Regions from separate parts of the Pseudofrankia sp. DC12 genome, predicted to be linked through region 2. Evidence: predicted binding sites of a transcription regulator. Region 2 holds the regulator's gene; each other region holds the start of a gene.
The links. The regulator LexA, encoded in region 2, represses DNA repair genes until DNA is damaged. The targets are predictions, from matches to a motif close to CGAACNNNNGTTCG.

Region 1 (4,586 bases), 4.1 Mb from region 2:
GGACCGCGGCTGGTGACGGCGGGCGTGACGGCACGCCGCGCGCACCGCTCGGGGGTGGGTACATGACCTCGTGGCATCCCCGGGTTGGGGTGCTCGCGTTGCAGGGTGACGTGCGGGAGCACTCCCGGGCGCTGGCCGCGGTGGGCGCCGAGGCCGTGGAGGTACGGCGGCCGGCCGAGCTGGCCGCCGTCGACGGCCTGGTGCTGCCGGGTGGTGAGTCGACCACCATCGGCCGGCTGCTGAAGATCTTCGAGCTGCTCGAGCCGCTCCGGGATGCCGTCACGGATGGTCTTCCGGTGTACGGTTCGTGCGCTGGCATGATCCTGCTCGCGCGGGACGTGCTGGACGGCCGGCCCGACCAGCCGCTGATCGGTGGGCTCGACGTGGTCGTGCGGCGCAACGCCTTCGGGCGTCAGGTCGACTCGTTCGAGGCCGACCTCGACGTCGCCGGGGTCGACGGCCCGCCCGTGCACGCCGTGTTCATCCGCGCTCCGTGGGTGGAGAAGGCCGGCGACGCGGTGACGGTCCTGGCCCGGGTCGGAGAGCATCCGGTGGCCGTGCGGCAGGGGCACCTGCTGGCCACCTCGTTCCACCCCGAGCTGACCGGGGACACCCGGATGCACGAGCTGTTCGTCGAGATGGTTCAGGAGTCGGCGGCCGGCTAGCCGTGTTCGCTGCCCTTCGGGCAGCTTCCCGGTGGGCCGTCGCCAGATGTCTGCTCCGGGGGGCACCTCCCCCGACTGTCCGCCAGCGCGGCCAGGCGGGGACTCCGGTGTCGAGCTTCGCTCGACCAAGGGGTGCGATCATGAAGTCTCCCGCGCCGCGTACGGGCCGGGCCACGAAGTAGAGGGGCAGGGCATGAGCGGTCACTCCAAGTGGGCGACCACGAAGCACCAGAAGGCGGTCAAGGACGCCCGTCGGGGCAAGCTGTTCGCCAAACTGATCAAGACGATCGAGGTCGCGGCGAAGACCGGCGGCGGCGACCCCGCGGGCAACCCGACGCTCGCGGACGCGATCGCGAAGGCGAAGTCGCAGTCGGTGCCGAATGAGAACATCGACCGCGCCGTCAAGCGCGGCTCCGGTGAGCTCGGCGACGCCGTCAACTACGAGTCGATCACCTACGAGGCCTACGGCCCGAACGGGGTCGCGGTGATGGTCGAGTGCCTGACCGACAACCGCAACCGGGCCGCCTCGGACGTCCGGGTAGCGATCACCCGTAACGGCGGCACGGTCGCCGACCCGGGCTCGGTCGCCTACCTGTTCAACCGCAAGGGCGTCCTGCTGGTCACCAAGACCAAGGACCTGACCGAGGACGACGTGCTGCTGGCCGTGCTCGACGCCGGCGCCGACGAGGTCAACGACCTCGGCGAGGCGTTCGAGGTCATCTCCGAGGCGACCGACCTGCACGCGGTCCGGGTCGCGGCGACCGACGCCGGCCTGGTGATCGACTCGGCCGACATCTCGTGGCTGCCGAGCGTCAGCGTGCCGCTGGGGGCCGAGCCGGCCCGCAAGGTGCTCAAGCTCGTCGACGCGCTGGAGGACCTGGACGACGTCCAGTCCGTCTGGTTCAACGCCGACATCTCGGACGAGATCATGGAGCTGGTGGCCGGTTAGCCGCGTGTCGCGGATGTCCTGATGCGCCCCCCTCCTACACTCCGAACAGGCGTTCGTGTTGGCGGAGATGGGCGGTCATGCGGTCCGAGCTGGTGTGCCCCGTTCGCTGCCCTGGTCAGCTTCCCGAGGGCCGCGATGTCTGCCCGGGGGGCACCTCCCCCGACTGCCCGCCAGCGCGGCCAGCCGGGGATCCCGGGTTCCGGACCCCGATGTCGGAGTGCGCTCGACTGGTCCGGGAGGCTGAGGGGTCATGCGGGTACTAGGTGTCGATCCCGGGCTGACGAGATGTGGGCTCGGGGTGGTCGACGGTGGGGGTGCCGGGCGGCGGGCGACGCTCGTCGAGGTCGGGGTCGCGCGCACCCCGGCGGCCGACGACGTCGCCATCCGGCTGCGGGACATCTCGGTGGAGATCGAGGCGTGGCTCGACCGGCACCAGCCCCAGGCGGTCGCCGTCGAGCGGGTGTTCAGCCAGGCGAACGTGCGCACGGTGATGGGCACCGCCCAGGTCGGGGCCGTCGCGATCGTGCTCGCGGCGCGCCGCGGCCTGCCGGTCGCGCTCTACACCCCCAGCGAGGTCAAGGCCGCCGTCACCGGCAGCGGCCGTGCGGAGAAGGCCCAGGTGACCTTCATGATCTCCAGGCTGCTCGACCTGGACACCCCGCCACGACCGGCCGACGCCGCGGACGCGCTCGCTCTCGCGCTGTGCCACATCTGGCGTGGCCCAGCCCTCGCCCGGGTACGCGCCGCGGTGGCCGGCGGGGGAGCGCAGGCATGATCGCGTCGGTTGCGGGGACGGTGCTGTCGGTGTCGCCGACGGCGGCCGTCGTCGAGGTCGGCGGGGTGGGGCTGCTGGTCCAGTGCACCCCGGCGACGCTGGCCGGTCTCGCCGTCGGCGAGCCGGCCCGGCTCGCGACCGCGCTGGTCGTCAGGGAGACCGAGCTGACCCTCTACGGCTTCGCCGACGCGGACGAGCGTGACGTCTACGAGACCCTGCAGGGCGCGGCCGGCGTGGGCCCCAAGCTCGCCCAGGCGGTACTGGGCGTGCTCGCCCCGGACGAGGTGCGCCGGGCCGTGGCGGACGAGGACCTGGCGGCGCTGACCAGGGTGCCGGGCGTCGGCCGCAAGGGCGCTCAGCGCATCGTGCTCGACCTCAAGGACAAGCTCGGCCCGCCCGTCGGCGGCGGGCCCGCGCGCCCGGCCGCCGGGGGCCGGGTCCTGCCCTCGCCGCGCACTGCCCCCGAGCAGGTCACCGACGCGCTGGGCGGTCTCGGATACTCGACCCGGGAGGCCGAGGACGCCGTGGCGGCGGTGCTCGCCGGCGACGGCACCGACACCGACGACGTGTCGGCCCTGCTGCGCGCCGCGCTCGCCGTGCTGCGGCCCCGGTAGCCGGGACCACGGACCGGGACAACGAGCTGACGGGTGGCACGGATGGGTGAGGACGGGCTGGTCGCGGCGGCCGCCGACGCCGAGGAGCGTGCCTTCGAGGCGGGGCTGCGCCCGCGGACACTGGCGGAGTTCGTCGGTCAGCGCAAGGCCCGGGAGCAGCTTTCGATCATGCTGGCCGGGGCGCGCGGGCGAGGGCGACCGCCGGACCACGTGCTGCTGTCCGGGCCTCCTGGGCTCGGCAAGACCAGCCTCGCGATGATCATCGCGCAGGAGCTGGCGGTGCCGTTGCGGCTGACCAGCGGCCCGGCGATCGAGCGGGCGGGGGACCTGGTCGCGATCCTCACCGCGCTCGCCCCCGGCGAGGTGCTCTTCATCGACGAGATCCACCGGATCGCCCGGCCGGCCGAGGAGCTTCTCTACTCGGCGATGGAGGACTTCCGCGTCGACGTGGTGCTCGGCAAGGGGCCCGGCGCGACCGCGATCCCGCTCGCCGTCGCGCCGTTCACGCTGGTCGGGGCGACCACCCGGGCCGGCCTGCTGACCGGGCCGATGCGGGACCGGTTCGGCTTCACCGCGCACCTGGACTTCTACGACCCGGACGAGCTGGTCGCGGTGCTCGCCCGCTCGGCCCGGCTGCTGGGGGTGGAGCTCACGCCAGCGGGTGCCACCGAGGTCGCAGGGCGCTCCCGCGGCACCCCCCGCATCGCCAACCGGCTGCTGCGCCGGGTTCGCGACTATGCCGAGGTGCGCGCCGACGGCGTGGTCACCCTCGACGTCGCCCAGGCGGCGCTGCGGGTCTACGACGTCGACTCGCTCGGTCTCGACCGGCTCGACCGCGCGGTGCTCACCGCCCTGGTGAAGCGGTTCGGTGGCGGGCCGGTCGGGCTCACCACGCTGGCCGTGTCGGTCGGCGAGGAGCCGGAGACCGTCGAGGACGTCGCGGAGCCGTTCCTCCTGCGGGCCGGTCTGCTGGTGCGGACCGCGCGTGGGCGGATGGCCACGCCGGCGGCCTTCACCCACCTCGGCTTCGACCCTCCGGACCAGGAGCTCGGCCGGGCGCAGGTGCCACCGGCTCAGGCGGCTCTGTTCTCGGAACCGGGATTCCGGGCGGACGCCCGGCCGGAGACCTGACGGGCGGCGCCTGGGACCGGACGGGGTCGTGGGTCCGGCGGAAGTCCCTGTGGACGGACACCGCTCATCCACAGATCGTTGTGCGGGCCTGACACGCAGCGCATTCAGGCACACGCTATGAGCACAGACCGTCGTGCGCTCGTGATCAGAGCACTCGCTGTGACCGTAATGATGGCATCCCGCTGGCCGAGGACGAGTCGCCACGGCGGAAACGGGGCCGACCCGGTGGCGAAACCGGCGCGTCTTGGTGCCCTCCCGTCGAGTCCCGTGGCCTGATACGTACGATCGGCCGCGACACCGAGGAGGAACAGGACGTGCACCTATTCGCGGCCGCGGCGATCGCGGCCAATGACGAGGCCGCCAGCAAGTCGAGTGGCGGCTTCGGGAGCTGGCTGCTCCCGCTCCTGATCGTCCTGGTCGGGGTCTACTTCTTCACGATGCAGCGTCGGCGG
Region 2 (4,586 bases):
ACGCGACCGCGCGTCACCGGGGACGGCAAGCACACCTCCACGCCCTCCACCAGCCTGTCCACACCGTCAGACGTGGCACCCTTCAAAAACTACCAGTGGATGACTTACAGGTGTGTAACTACCAGATGTTGTGCCGCCAGACTAGCGCATGCCCGGTTCGTCGGTGTGCATGCCCCCCTCGCGTGTCGGATCCCACCGTCGCCGGAAACGGCGGACGCGACCGGCGCAGGTGCTCGTCCTCGCTGCTTCCCGCAGGTCAGGACGCAGCCGACGCCGCCCCGACGACGGGACCACCGATCGCCTTCGAGGGTTCGCGGACGCGGCGCCCCACCAGCACGGAAGAGCGGACGGGGCGGAAGCCGGCAATGATCACGCCTCACGCCCCCGCGGAACGCAAAGATCCACCGCGCCCACCAGCATCCAGTCCTACGTCCTGGTCGCGGACGCGGACGCGCCATGAAACACCATCACCAGGGATGACCGTCGGGTATCACGCGTGGCGAGGTCACGACCGCTGAGGGTCTGGGCTGCCAGCGGTGCCGGGGCGGGCGCGGGCGGCACGGAGTGGCTCTCCCGGCCCGCGGCAGCTCCACGGAAGCCGGATGGACCGGCTGGCTTGACCAGGCCACGACCACAAGCCCGCCTCGCCCCCGAGCCCGACAGGGGGCGTGAGGCACGGGCTTGCGAGCGGCTTAGGTCAGTGGCCGGAAACGGCGAGGAGCCAGGTGACGCCGAGCCAGCCGGCGCTCGCGGCGCCCCAGAGCGCCAGGCCAAGGACGAAGGCGGCCACGACGCGACCGCGGCTGGTGAGCCGCAGCGCGGGCGTGGCCTGGGACTTGCCGCCAGCCCGGCGGCGCGGCGGCCGGACGCCGGCCACGGGGTGCTCGGCCGCCGCCGCACGCGCCAGCGGGCTCTGTACCAGTGCCGCCGGCGCGGGCACGCGGCCAGGGCGCCGACGCGTCGGGACGGGAAGACTGATTACTTGGGCGCCGTCGGGACCTACCGGGGCAGGGCGCCCCTGGATCGTCGTGGCCCCACGCGGGTTCGTCATGCCAACCTCCTAGCGGCCGGGCCAGCGACCCGGCTGCGCTCGTCGAGCGAAGCTCAACCAACTCGGGGGTCCGGGGAGATGTTCCCCGGGCAGACATCGCGGACCACCGACGACGCTAACCCAAGGTCGACATGCGGCGGTGGCCGGTACTGGGGCAGGGTGCGATTCGAACTGATGGTCGATTCTTACACGCATAAGCCCGGCAAGCCACGCGGACACGCTCGAACGCGTGTTTGAGATTCCGACGTCGTCCGGCTACGGTCATCACGATCAGGCATGACGCGCGCAGCAGCACCGATCCGCCCAGCTCCACCCAGATGCCTCCCCGGAGATCCTCGACGGTCGGGGGCGCCGGCCGCCGGTCTGGTGTGGTGGCGCGGCCGGGCCGCGGCGCCGAAGCCTGCGGCGCCCGTTCTGGTCGGGCTCGCCGGCCCAGGTGCCGACGGCCCGCCCCCGGCGGGCGTTCGATCCGGACACGCCGGGAGGCGCTCCGGGTCCCCGATGTCGAGCCTCGCTCGACGAGCTCGACGAAGGAGAACGGTCGCCATGACCTCGAGGCTAGGAGTGCCAACGCCATGACCACGCAGGGAAGGGGACCGCGCAGAGCCGGTCGCCCGTCCGCCGGACGCGGTGAGGCCGGCGGGACCGTGCGCGACTTCCCCGACGGCCCCGTCGACGAGCAGGGTCTCACGACCCGGCAACGCAAGGTTCTCGAGGTGATCCGTGATGCCGTCGAGCGCCGCGGCTACCCGCCGAGTGTCCGGGAGATCGGCGAAGCAGTCGGGCTGACCAGCACGTCCAGCGTCGCGCACCAGCTGAAGATGCTGGAGGACAAGGGTTTCCTGCGCCGCGACCCGAACCGGCCGCGGGCGATCGAGGTCGTCACCTCCGAGGGCGAGCCGCCGATCCGGCCGCTGCCGAAGACCCGGCCCGCCGTGGCCGCGGGCCGGGGCCGAGCCCCCCTGCGGGTCCACACCCTCGGCCCGGACGACGGCGTGCGCGCCGACGACGACGAGAACGTCCAGCTGGCGGCGGCCACGGCCTACCTGCCGTTGGTCGGGCGGATCGCGGCCGGTGGGCCGATCCTGGCCGAGCAGGCCGTCGAGGACGTGCTGCCGCTGCCCCGGGAGATCGTGGGCGAGGGCACGCTGTTCCTGCTGCGCGTCGTCGGTGAGTCGATGATCAACGCGGCGATCTGCGACGGGGACCTGGTCGCCGTCCGCCAGCAGCCGGTGGCCGAGAACGGCGAGATCGTCGCCGCGATGATCGACGGCGAGGCGACCGTCAAGCGCTTCCGCCGCCACGACGACGGCCATGTCTGGCTGCAGCCGGAGAACCCCGCGTTCCACGACATCGCGGGCGACGACGCCACCATCCTCGGCCGCGTCGTGGCGGTGATGCGGCGGGTCTAGGCCCGCCGCGGGCGCGAAGGAGCGTCCGGAACGGCGCTGGCGCGCGCCGACCGGGCGCTCCGCCGCCAGACGGCACGTCGTCCGGGCACACTGCCCGCCAGGTGGGCCGCCGACCGGACGCTCCGCTCAGCAGAGGTCCTTCCGCCCGGCGCACCACCGCCGGCAGCCGCGTCGGCCAGGCGCTCCGCCGGCCCGACGCCTCGCCCTTGTTCGTCTGCGGCCTGCCCAGACCAGCCGGCGCCCGTCTCCGATCGGCGCGCCGGATCCACCGCGACCAGGCCGGCAGACTGACCGTGATCATGACGGCAGATCGACCGTGACCATGACGGCAGATCGACCGTCGATCATGAGAGAATCGACCGGCGGCCTGGCGGTGAGGGACGGCGGTGGTGGCGGTGTCGCAGCTGAGAATTGAGCTCTTCCCGAGGCACGCGGAGGCGTTGGTGTCCGCCGCGCTGGCGGATACGCGGGTCGTCGTCGTGACCGGTGCGCGCCAGGTCGGAAAGAGCACGCTCGCGCGCCTCGCCGTCGAGGCGCACGGCGAGGCGAGAACCTACTACCTGGACGATGACGCGGTGCGGGCCGCGGCCCTGGCGGACCCTGTTGGCTTCGTCAACGCGGACGGGCTGCTGATGATCGATGAGATCCAGCGAGCCCCGGATCTTCTGCTCGCGATCAAGTCGAAGGTGGACCGCGACCCCCGTCCCGGGCGCTACCTGCTCACCGGCTCCGCGCGCCTGTGGGGAATGAAGGGCATTCCGGATATCCTGCCGGGCCGGTCGGAGACCGTGGAGCTATGGCCGCTTGCCCAGGGCGAGATCGACGGCGGCCCCGACGCGTTCGTCGATGCCGTCTTCTCGCAGGACGAGCCATGGCTTGCCCACGGCACCCTTGATCGGAACGACTACGTCGAGCGGGCGCTGCGCGGCGGTTACCCCGAGGCCGTGCGCCGCGAGGACCTGCGCCGGCGGGCCCGGTTCTTCGAGTCGTACATCTCGGACCTCATCGAACGCGATATTCGCCAGATTTCCGAGATCGAACGAACGGTGGAACTGCGCCAGCTTGTTCAGGCGCTGGCGGCGACGGCGGGTGGTCTTCTGGTTCCGAACCGGCTAGGCAATGACCTCGCGGTGCCGGCCACCACCGTCCGCAGGCACCTTGCCGCGCTGGAACTCTCCTACGTCGTCCAGCGAATTCCGGCCTGGTCGAGCAATCTGACCACGCGCGCCGTCGCGACACCGAAGATCATATTTGTCGACTCCGGCCTCGCGGGGCACCTGACCGGTATGTCGCCGCGCCGGGCGTCCCACCCGACGGCGAACGTCGGCCCGCTGATCGAGAACTTCGTCCTGGGCGAGCTGGCCCGGCAGCTGACCTGGGCCCAGGAGCCGGTCTCGCTCTTCCACTACCGGGACCGGGACCGCAACGAGGTCGACGCGGTGCTCGAGCGGGCGTCCGGGGAGATCGTCGGGGTCGAGGTGAAGGCAGCCGAGACGGTACGCACGGACGACTTCCGCGGACTGCGCCGGCTGGCCGACCAGATCGGCGGCCGCTTTCACGCCGGATACGTCCTCTACGCCGGTCCGGAGGTCCTGCGCTTCGGCCCGCGCCTGCGGGCCGTCCCGATCTCGGCGCTCTGGACAGCGCGGCCAGACCTCTGACCGGTCGACGGCGTTCTCACTCCGGCGACGAACGATCCGGATGCACGACGAAGCCGGCCCCGTTCGTCAGCCGAGGGACAGGCGGACGGGCGGAGCCGGCTTCGCGGCGCGGTCGGCTCAGACCCGCGCCGGCTGGCTGTAGGCGTCGAGGTCGGCCGCGAGGGCGGCCGAGACCCGGGCGCGCAGCTCCGTGCCGGCAGCGGTGTGCTCCTGGTGCAGGACCTCGCCGGACTTGTGGATCCGGGCGACCAGGTCACCCCGGTTGTACGGGACGACGACGTCGACCTCTACCTGCGGGTGCGGGACGCGGCCCGCGAGGGCCTCGACCAGCTCGGCGATCCCCGCTCCCGTCCGGGCTGAGACACACACCGCGTCCGGCGCGATCCGCTTGATGGCCGCGACGGTCGTCTTGTCGGCGATGTCCGTCTTGTTGACGACGACCAGCTCGGGCACGTCACCCGC
Region 3 (4,586 bases), 4.6 Mb from region 2:
GGGGGTCACATGGCCTTTGCTGGGACTAAATCGGCCGATGGCCGGTCTTTAGCTTTGTCAAGTCCTCTGCCATGCCCACCTCGCCGTCGGGCGGGCCGCCTCGGCCCGCCGCCGCAGTCCTGAGGAGGTCCCCAGTGGTCATCGCGACGAACGACGTCGCCGGTTCGGCGCAGCCCCCGCCCCGTCCCGAGGGCTCCCGGGCCGGCGGCAGTCCGCCGGCGGAACGCGAGCCCGGTGAGAAAGCGGGCGACCAGCAGGACCCGAAAGCCAAGGCGGCGACCGGACGGCCGGTCGCGGCGGAACGGCTGCCGCGCTGGTGGGTCGAGCTTCTCGCCATCGCCTCGCTGTACGGGCTTTACACCGGCATCCGGGGCATCAAGAGCGACGATCTCGGCACGGCCGACCAGACGGCCCGGCGACTGCTGCACTTCGAGCAGGTCTGGCACCTGAACCCGGAGCACCCGCTCAACAACCTGCTCCTGCACGTGACGGCGCTCGCGGTACCGGCCTGCTACTTCTACGCGACGCTGCACTACATCCTCACGCCTGCCGTGCTGGCCTGGATGTACCGCCGGAACCCGGCGCACTACCGGCGGGCGCGCAGCACGATCCTGCTGACGACGATCCTCGGCCTCGTCGGCTTCTGGCTGCTGCCGACGACACCACCGCGGCTGCTGGCCGGCGCGGGGTTCCACGACACGATGGCCCAGGTCAGCGACTGGGGCTGGTGGGGCGAGGACGCGAGCGCGCCGCGCGGCCTCGGCGGCCTGACCAACCAGTACGCGGCGATGCCGTCGCTGCACTGCGCGTGGGCGCTCTGGTGCGGCTTCCTGATCGCCCGGCTCGCCCGCCGGCCAGTGGTCCGGGTGCTGGGAGTCTGCTACCCGCTTCTCACGACGCTGGTCGTCATGTCGACGGGCAACCACTACTTCCTCGACGCCGTCGGCGGCATCATCGACCTGACGCTCGCCGCAGGGATCGTGCTGCTGGTCGGCCGGGTCGTACCGCGGCGCCCGTCTCGCGCGCCCGGCGCCGGCACGGGGACACCGGCGCAGACCACCCCGCAGCTGCCCGCGCAGGGGCTGGCGGCGGTAGCCGGGCGGCCGGCGGGCCGCATTCCGGTCGGCGGTCACCGGCTGGCCTGGAACACCCGGCCGGCGCCTGCTCCCGGGCCCGCGCCTGGCTGAACTGCTCGGGCCGAGCGGCTCCAGTCGGGCGGCCCAGCCCGCCCGGCGCCGCGTGGTCCAGACCGCCCGGCCGATCTACCCGAAGGGAAGGCATCTCGATGTCCGACGAAGCCCAGCTCCGTTCTCGCGGCGCTCAGCCGCTCACATGACCTCCTGAGCGCCGCGACGGCGGGGCTCGACGGCGCCGCGCTGCGCGGGCCGTCGTACGCATCCGAGTGGACGATCGCGCAGGTACTCCAAACATCAACAACTGCTGGCCCAGACAGAGCTGCGGCTGCGGCTGGCCAACCGCGCCCTGTTCGAGCAGTCGGGTCGCCTCGGCGCAGACCAGCGCGTGGGTGAGCACGCCGCGCTCGCGCAGCCGGGCCTCGAACGCCTCGACGGCGGCCCAGACCCGAGCCCGCTGCGGCGCGGTCAGCGGCTTCCCCCGGCCGGCCCTGGACGCGGCCTGGTAGCCGGCGAGGCCGGTGATCCCGTTGCCGAGGATCACCTGGCGCCACTCGTCGGCGACGAACCGGTCCCCGAACGGCAGTCCGTGGCCGTCGATCACCTCCTTCCAGAGGTCGCGCTCGTCGTCGCCCTGGATGAGGGGCGGCGGGGCGCCGTGAACGGACCGCCAGACCTGGTTGGCGACCTGGTCCACGGTCGCGGACCGCGACCCGGTCCCGGATCTGCGCCGAGCTCTCCAGCAGCGCGAGGTTGGTCTGCAGCGTCGCGGTCAGCGTCCCGGTGAAGGTCGTCAGCAGGACCGGGCCCTCACCCGCGGCGGCCAGGTGGCGGGCCCGGTGGAGCGCGACGACGGTCTTGCCGGTGCCCGGGCCGCCGGTGACCCGCGCCGGACCTCGGTAGCGGGCGTGGCGACCTTGAACTGGACCGGGTGCAGGTAGACCCGCCACAGGTCGAACGGGTGGTTGAGCACTTCGAGAAGCTCCACCGGGCCCGAGACCAGCACCACCCGGTCCTGGCTGCGTTCCACGGCGGCCGCCACGTCCTCCGGGTCGAACGCGCCGGCGGCACCGGCGGGGCTCACCGGCTCGTCCAACCCGCTGACGGTCGGTACGGCCGCGGCGATCTCCTGCCAGACGTCGTCCGGCGACAGGCCGGCGGCGAGCCCGTAGAGCACGGTCCACTGGCTTTCCGGGAGGAAGGCCTGCGCGGTCTCGAGCTGGGCGACGTCCGTCACGGCGCGGGCGAAGGCGAGAGTCTGCTCGTCCACGCCGAGCCGTCGCAGCGTCGTGGCGGCGACGTCGGCGAACAGCGGGCGCGTCCCACCGCCCCCGCGCCGGGCCGAGCGGTCCAACTCCGGCAGCGTCGTGTCGAGGGCGACGCTGTCGCGGATCTCGATGCGGCCGGTGGCCGAGTTCACCGACACCCTGCGCCGCTGGGCCCACGCATAGGCCTCTTCGTGCGGCAGCACTTTCAACAAGGTGTAGTGGTCACCGCGGTCCGGCGCGACGACTCCGCGCCAGAACTGGTCGATCCTGATAGTGCGCAGCCGATCGTCCCGAGCATTGCTGATCTTCTCCAGATGCAGGCCGGCGTGGGTGGCCTGCTGGAACTTCGCGAACGTGTCGGAGATCTTTTGTTGAACGGGCTTGTCGAGTCGCGCGAAGTCCAACAGGAAGTCCTTGTCGATGCCCAGCCGAGCCACCGCGCGTCCCCTTTGGTCTCGTCATCGGCAAGTCCACGCCCCGGGGCGGCTCAGCCTGCGGGCAGGACCTCATGACGGCCATCGCACGCCGATCCGGGCGGGTTCCCTGAGACCGACGAGCGGAAACCTCGTTTCCCCACCGGACGTGCCATCTCAGTCAACGTCGCTGTCTGATCACGCGATTCGGCACGCAGTTCCCCGGCTCTCCGGTCCGTGCCGGTCCACCGTGGTCCGCGCCGCTTGGCGGCCGGTGACCCGCCCGGACCCGTCCTCGGCCTGGATGTCACGGGCGCGCCGATCGAACACATGTTTGATATCCTGGGCGGGTGGCTGGCACCCCGTTCCAGGCGTCGCTGCTCGACGCCGCGACGTCGGTGGAGATCGGTCCCGTCGCGGCCGGGCTGACCAGGCACCCCCTCGCCGGCGGCGTCTGGGTCGACATCCGGCGGCGCTGGGTGACGGGAGCGGACGCGCTGTTCGAGCGCCTGCGTGCCGAGGTTCCGTGGCGGGCCGAACGGCGGCCGATGTATGACCGGACGGTCGACGTCCCGCGGCTGCTGTCCTTCTACGCGGCGGACGAGCCGCTGCCCGACGAGGCGCTCGACGAGGCCAGGGCGGCGCTCGACGAGCACTACGCCGCCGAGCTCGGCGAACCGTTCGCCACCGTCGGGCTGGCCTTCTACCGCGACGGCCGCGACAGCGTCGCCTGGCACGGCGACCGCCTCGGCCGCGGCTCCACCCACGACACCATGGTCGCGATCCTCGTGCTCGGCGCCCCGAGACCGCTGCTCCTGCGCCCACGGCCAGGCAGCCCCGCGTCCCGGACGAGCATCCGTCCCGCCGCCGCCGGCGGCCCACCGGCCATCCCTGGCCTGCCCGACGCCAGCGCCTCGGCCGACAGTCCGTCCGGCATCGGTCTTTCAGCCGGCAACGCGTCCGCCAGCGGCCCGTCGAGCATCGGTGCCCCTTCGGCCGCCGGCAGCCCGTCCACCGCCGGAGGCGCGGCGGCCACGATCCGGTTCGAGCTGGGCCACGGTGACCTGCTCGTGATGGGTGGCTCCTGTCAACGGACCTGGGAGCACGCCGTCCCCAAGACCGCCCGCCCCGTCGGCCCTCGCATCAGCATCCAGTTCCGCCCCTACAACGTCCGTTAGGGCTTGACGCCACTCCACCCAAAGATCCAACGCGGTCCGCTCCTACACCGTGGCGCAAGATCCCCCAGTCCAACAACCAGGCTGTATGACTAGCAACCGCCCACGCAAATCAGCACCGTCCACTCCTACGCCGTGGCGCAAAACCGGCCTGCCCGGCGACCACGCCCGTCGGTCTGGGACCACCCGCGCAGGTCCAGCGCGTTCCAGTCCTACGCCATGGCGCAAAATCCGCCAGCCCAACAACCACGCTGTAGGACTCACATCGGCCCAGAGAGAGCACCAGGTCCGGTGACCAGGAACGAGCGGCGACCGCCGCCCAGGCGGTGTCCGCGCGGCGCTCGACCGCTGCGCGCTACCCGCGCGACCCGGGCCTCGCGGCGATGCTGGCCGCAGCAGCCGCAAGACGGTCGAGCACCCGTCGCTCGGGCCCCTCACCCTGGACCGCGATACCCTGCACGTGCCCGACGTCGACCGGTCGGTCGTCGTCTACTCGGCGCCGCCCGGCACCCACGAGGCCGAGTCCCTCGCGCTGCTGCGGGTGCTCGGTACGCAGGACCTCGCCGCCGAGGAGCCGCCCGTGTCGGGCTCCCCCCA
Region 4 (4,586 bases), 4.4 Mb from region 2:
CGACGCGATCCGTGACCTGGCCGCGGAGCTGTTCGGCGTGAGCCGGCACTGGCACAAGCGGATCGTGCGGGCCGGGCCCAACACCCTGCTGCCCTACGCCGAGAACCCGCCGAAACGCGCGATCGGCGCCGACGACATCGTGTTCTGCGACTTCGGGCCGATCTTCGAGGACTGGGAGGCCGATTTCGGCCGGACCTACGTCCTGGGTGACGACCCGGCCAAGTGGCGCCTGTGTGCGGCGTTGCCCGAGGTCTGGGCGGCCGGCCGGGAGTACTTCCAGACCCATCCCGACGTGACGGGCGAACAGCTGTTCGCCCACCTCGGCTGGCTCGCCGAACAGGCCGGCTGGGAGTTCGGCGGCCCGATCGGCGGCCATCTGATCGGGCAGTTCCCGCACGACCGGATCCCCGGGAACAAGGTCGAGCTGTACGTCACCCCCGGCTCCGACAAGCCCATGCGCCGCACCGACCAGGCCGGACGCCCTTGTCACTGGATCCTTGAGGTCCACCTCGTCGACCGGGACCGCCAGATCGGCGGATTCCACGAGCAGCTCCTCGACCTCGGCGACGGCGTCTCGCCCGGCTGACCGGTCTGCTTCCCGCGGTCGGCGGTCGGCGGGGTCCGGAACTTGCGGCGCTGGACGGTAGGCCGACTCGCCGGCGGCCGTGTTCGAGGCCGAGATCGTCCGCCGCGGCCGACGGGACGGTCTGACCGACCTGTTGACACCCTCCGCGCTCGCCGGCATCCAGGCCGGGGCGCCGGTGGCCCAGGTCGCCAGGACCGCGGCGCTCAGCGAGCGCCAGCTCCTGCGCCGCTGCCAGCTCGCCGTCGGCTACGGGCCGAAGACCCTCGCCCGGATCGTCCGCTTCCGCCGCGCGGTATCCCTCGCCCCCACCGGTGCACCGTTCGCCACCGTGGCCGCCGCCGGCTACGCCGACCAGGCCCACCTCGCCCGCGAGGCGCGAGCCCTCGGCGGCGCGCCGCTCGGCGAGTTGGTCGCAGCGGCGGCACCACCCGTGGCGGCAGGCTGACGGCGGCCGCCGGCTACGCGGACCAGGGCGCTTTGCTGACGTCGGCCGCTGGTTTCGCGGACCGTGTGCGCCTTGCCTTTGAGCCTTGCGTTCTCGGCGGTATGCCGCTCGGACCGCAGCCCCGCCCGTCGAACAGCCTGACGGTCCCCAGACGGCGGACGTGGTCTTCAATGGTTGGCCGTCGACGTTCCCGCCGCCATCGGCAGTCCGGTTCGCTTGACGTCGTGCCAGATGAGCATTCGTGGGGCTGCTTCGGCGGCCCAGGAACCAGTCGAGCGGGGTTTCTCAAGTCGGCCGTCGCTTCGTCGATGGCCGCCGCTCAGGGGGAGCATTGCCCCGCAGGTCCAGATGCATTGAAACCAGCCCTATACTCAAATACTCAGGGAGCCGCCGAATAATGACGTGCATCTAGGAAATCGAGAGGATGTCGCAGGTCGCAGGGGCGTTCGCGACCAGAAGCGCAGAAATGATCTTGACTCCGCTCAAGCCAACCCGTTCATGCTGCCACCCGCCATCACCTCCACTGCCACGGTGAATATATGGCGGAGAGATCAGCTTCAGTCTGGGAGTTGTCCACAGGTCCCGCTCCGACGGTTTGCGGCTGAGCGGGAAACCGCTAGGTTGGACGCATGTTCGATACGTTGGACGGCCCTGATCCGTCGCTCGCAATGTCATCGAGCCTATTTTCACCGCCTCCGTCGTCGCCGCGTTCAGCGTCGTCGCTCCTGTTGTCGTCGTCCGAACTGCCACAGCCTCGCGTTTCACAGGCCCCGTCGTCGCCGTTGCCTTCGTCGAGAGCCTTTTCGGCCTCTCCTCCGAATCGCCTCCCGGGTACACCCGTGTTCCACCAGTCACCTGTCCATCAGGGGGCCATCGGCCCGCCGGGCGACGATGGACTCGCTGGTGTCCCGTCCCCCGAGGGCGTTCTGGCGGTCGATGGCGACCGGGTCGGTGATCTGCTCGGCCGGCTGGGGTTGGTCGACGGGGTGTTCGACGAGGTGCTGGCCGGGCTGGCCTCGTGTGACGCGTCGGCGACGTTGACGCTGGCGGCCAGGTTGGCGCGGCTGACCGCCCGGTTGGAAGGCCTGACGATCCACACCCAGATGCACCTCGCTCGCCAGCGCCCCGCCAACCCGGCCGGGGGAGACGGCGAGCCGGGTGACCCGTACTCGCCGTTCGCCGCCGACGAACTCGCCGCCGAACTGGGCCAGTCCCCACGCACGATGTCCAGCCGGCTCACCACCGCCTGGGAGATCGCCCACGAACTCCCCGCCGCCCTTGCCGACCTGACCGCCGGGATGCTCGACCACACCCGCCTCACCGCGCTGCACCAACTCACCCGCTGCCTCACCACCGCGCAGCGCGCCACCATCGAGGCCGCCATGCTCGCCGGCAGCCGGCTGGCCTCCCCACCCCAATGGCGCCGCAAGATCCACCGACTCGTCTCCCGGCTCGACCCACAGGCCGCCGCGAAACGCCGCCGCCACGCCCACACCCAACGCAGCATCAGCCTTCAACCTCTCGAAGACGGCATGGCCCTGCTCACAGCCGTTCTCCCGGCCGAAGACGCCCAGGCGATCTACGACCGGATCCACCAGATCGCCAGGTCCGACGCCCCCGTGGCCGGCGACACCCGGCCGATCGACGCCCGCCGCGCCGACGTCCTCACCGCACTGCTCCTCGGCAACCGCCGCGAACACGTCAGCGTCGAACTCCAGGTCATCGCCCCTGTCGGAACCCTGGCCGGACTCGACGACAACCCGGCCGAACTCGCCGGCTACGGCCCCATCCCCGCCCACGTCGGCCGCGCACTCGCCGCCGACGCCCACTGGCGCCGCGTCCTCACCGACCCCACCACCGGCACCGTCCTCGACCTCGGCCACCGCCGAGTCCCCACCCCAGCACTCGCCCGCCTCATCCGCCACCAACAAACCCGCTGCCTCTTCCCCGGCTGCGGCATGCCCGCCACCCACACCGACATCGACCACACCATCGACCACGCCCACGGCGGCCACACCGCCCTCGACAACCTGGGCCTTCTATGTAGGCACCACCACCGCGCCAAACACCGAGCAAATTGGCAATTAGACCAACCGCGGCCCGGCGTGTTTGTCTGGACCTCCCCGACCGGCCGTGCCTACACCACGGACACGATCGCAAACGAGGAAGAAGTGAACACTCTGGTCGCCACGCGCACGACCGGCCGTGCCGATCCTCGGCGAACCCCGTCCATCATCCCTAACCAGCGGGGTTCCTCGGACATTCGATGCCCATTCTGACTGCCCGTCCCGCAGAGCAAGGCGTATGACCGTCGCAAACGAGCCCGCCCAGCCTTTTGGGACAACATCCAAGACGGCAGGCCAGGCGGCTCGCCGTGTAGCCTCATTGTTGCCGGCGAAGGAGGGGCTTTGCGGTGAGCGCGTGGGATGCCCGGTCGTATGACGTGGTCGCGGTGCCGCAGCAGACCTGGGGCGAAGATGTCGTGCGCCGGCTGCCGCCCGACGCCTGCGCCGGGCCGGCTGTCATCCTCGACGCCGGCTGTGGGTCCGGCCGCGTGACCGAGTCGGTACTTGACCGCTTCCCGGACGCGAGGGTGATCACCGGCGAGGCCTCGCCGAGCATGCGCGAGCGGGCACATGAGCGGCTGGCGCGTTACGGCGATCGTGCACGGGTCGTCCCGCTCGACTTGGAGGACGACGCGCTGCTCGCCGTGAACGACGGGCGGCCGTTCGACGCGGTGTTCTCCACCGGGACCTTCCACTGGATCCGAGACCACGCCTCGATGTACCGGCGTCTGGCGGCCGTGCTGCGCCCCGGTGGCACGCTGGTCGCGCAGTGCGGCGGAGACGGCAGCGTCGCCGGGGTCCGCGCGATCGTGGACGATCTCGGGATCGACTGGCGACGCCTGAACCGTTATGCAGGCGGGGAAGAGACGCTCGGCTGGCTGCGCGACGCTGGCTTCCGCGACGTGTGGGCGTGGCTGGCGCCCGAGCCGGTCGACTTCGACGACCGTGCGGCGGCGGTCGAGTATCTGCTCGACGGCGTGCTCGCGCCATACGTCGCAGAGCGGCCGGCGGGCGAGCAGCGCGAGATCGCCGAAACCGTGGCCGACCGGCTCGGCGAGCTGCGTGTCATGTTCGTGCGCCTCAACATCCTTGCCCGCCGCGCCTGATCGCGAAGACGCGCGCATGGGGTCTGGCCGCCGGCCGACGATTCCTGAATTCCGTTGGACTCCGGGCGGCGCAGGAGACCTGGGCCAGCGTCCGCGGTGATCTCGACGGGCGGCGCGACCTCGACCTCGGCACCGGCGACAACCTCGGCTGCGCCGGTCAGCTCAGGCGTCGGCCAGCGCATGCAGGTCGACGTGGTTGCCGTCGGGGTCGGCGACCGTGGCGTAGCGCTGGCCCCAGAAGGCGTCCCACGGCGGGCGTTCCCCGGTGTAGCCGGCGTCGGTGAACTCGGCGTAGACCTTGTCGACCTCGGCCGGGTCCGCACAGGCGAACGCGAGGGCGAGCCGGGGGTGCCGGTGCCCGCGCGCCAGCCGGGGTCGAACGA

Region 1: ruvC (crossover junction endodeoxyribonuclease RuvC) is a predicted target of LexA. The motif match lies at 1,657-1,670, and genes of this name have one in related genera.
Region 3: FRADC12_RS25540 (alpha-ketoglutarate-dependent dioxygenase AlkB) is a predicted target of LexA. The motif match lies at 3,138-3,151, and genes of this name have one in related genera.
Region 4: FRADC12_RS24880 (HNH endonuclease signature motif containing protein) is a predicted target of LexA. The motif match lies at 1,654-1,667, and genes of this name have one in related genera.

What each region holds. Positions count from the first base shown of each region.
Region 1 covers NZ_KQ031391.1:5,873,214-5,877,799, forward strand. Annotated here, with positions in the region: gene pdxS (pyridoxal 5'-phosphate synthase lyase subunit PdxS) at 1-16, shown strand, start outside; gene pdxT (pyridoxal 5'-phosphate synthase glutaminase subunit PdxT) at 63-665, shown strand; gene FRADC12_RS23670 (YebC/PmpR family DNA-binding transcriptional regulator) at 859-1,614, shown strand; gene ruvC (crossover junction endodeoxyribonuclease RuvC) at 1,865-2,389, shown strand; gene ruvA (Holliday junction branch migration protein RuvA) at 2,386-3,003, shown strand; gene ruvB (Holliday junction branch migration DNA helicase RuvB) at 3,046-4,134, shown strand; gene yajC (preprotein translocase subunit YajC) at 4,449-4,586, shown strand, end outside.
Region 2 covers NZ_KQ031391.1:1,754,133-1,758,718, forward strand. Annotated here, with positions in the region: gene FRADC12_RS07065 (hypothetical protein) at 698-1,051, opposite strand; gene lexA (transcriptional repressor LexA) at 1,627-2,463, shown strand; gene FRADC12_RS07075 (ATP-binding protein) at 2,859-4,124, shown strand; gene hflX (GTPase HflX) at 4,242-4,586, opposite strand, start outside.
Region 3 covers NZ_KQ031391.1:6,305,664-6,310,249, reverse strand. Annotated here, with positions in the region: gene FRADC12_RS25550 (phosphatase PAP2 family protein) at 135-1,187, shown strand; partial or broken gene FRADC12_RS34575 (AAA family ATPase) at 1,474-2,838, opposite strand; gene FRADC12_RS25540 (alpha-ketoglutarate-dependent dioxygenase AlkB) at 3,165-3,992, shown strand; gene FRADC12_RS33540 (hypothetical protein) at 4,429-4,586, shown strand, end outside.
Region 4 covers NZ_KQ031391.1:6,159,442-6,164,027, forward strand. Annotated here, with positions in the region: gene FRADC12_RS24870 (M24 family metallopeptidase) at 1-586, shown strand, start outside; gene FRADC12_RS24875 (helix-turn-helix domain-containing protein) at 666-1,031, shown strand; gene FRADC12_RS24880 (HNH endonuclease signature motif containing protein) at 1,871-3,310, shown strand; gene FRADC12_RS24885 (class I SAM-dependent methyltransferase) at 3,445-4,203, shown strand; gene FRADC12_RS30470 (VOC family protein) at 4,366-4,586, opposite strand, start outside.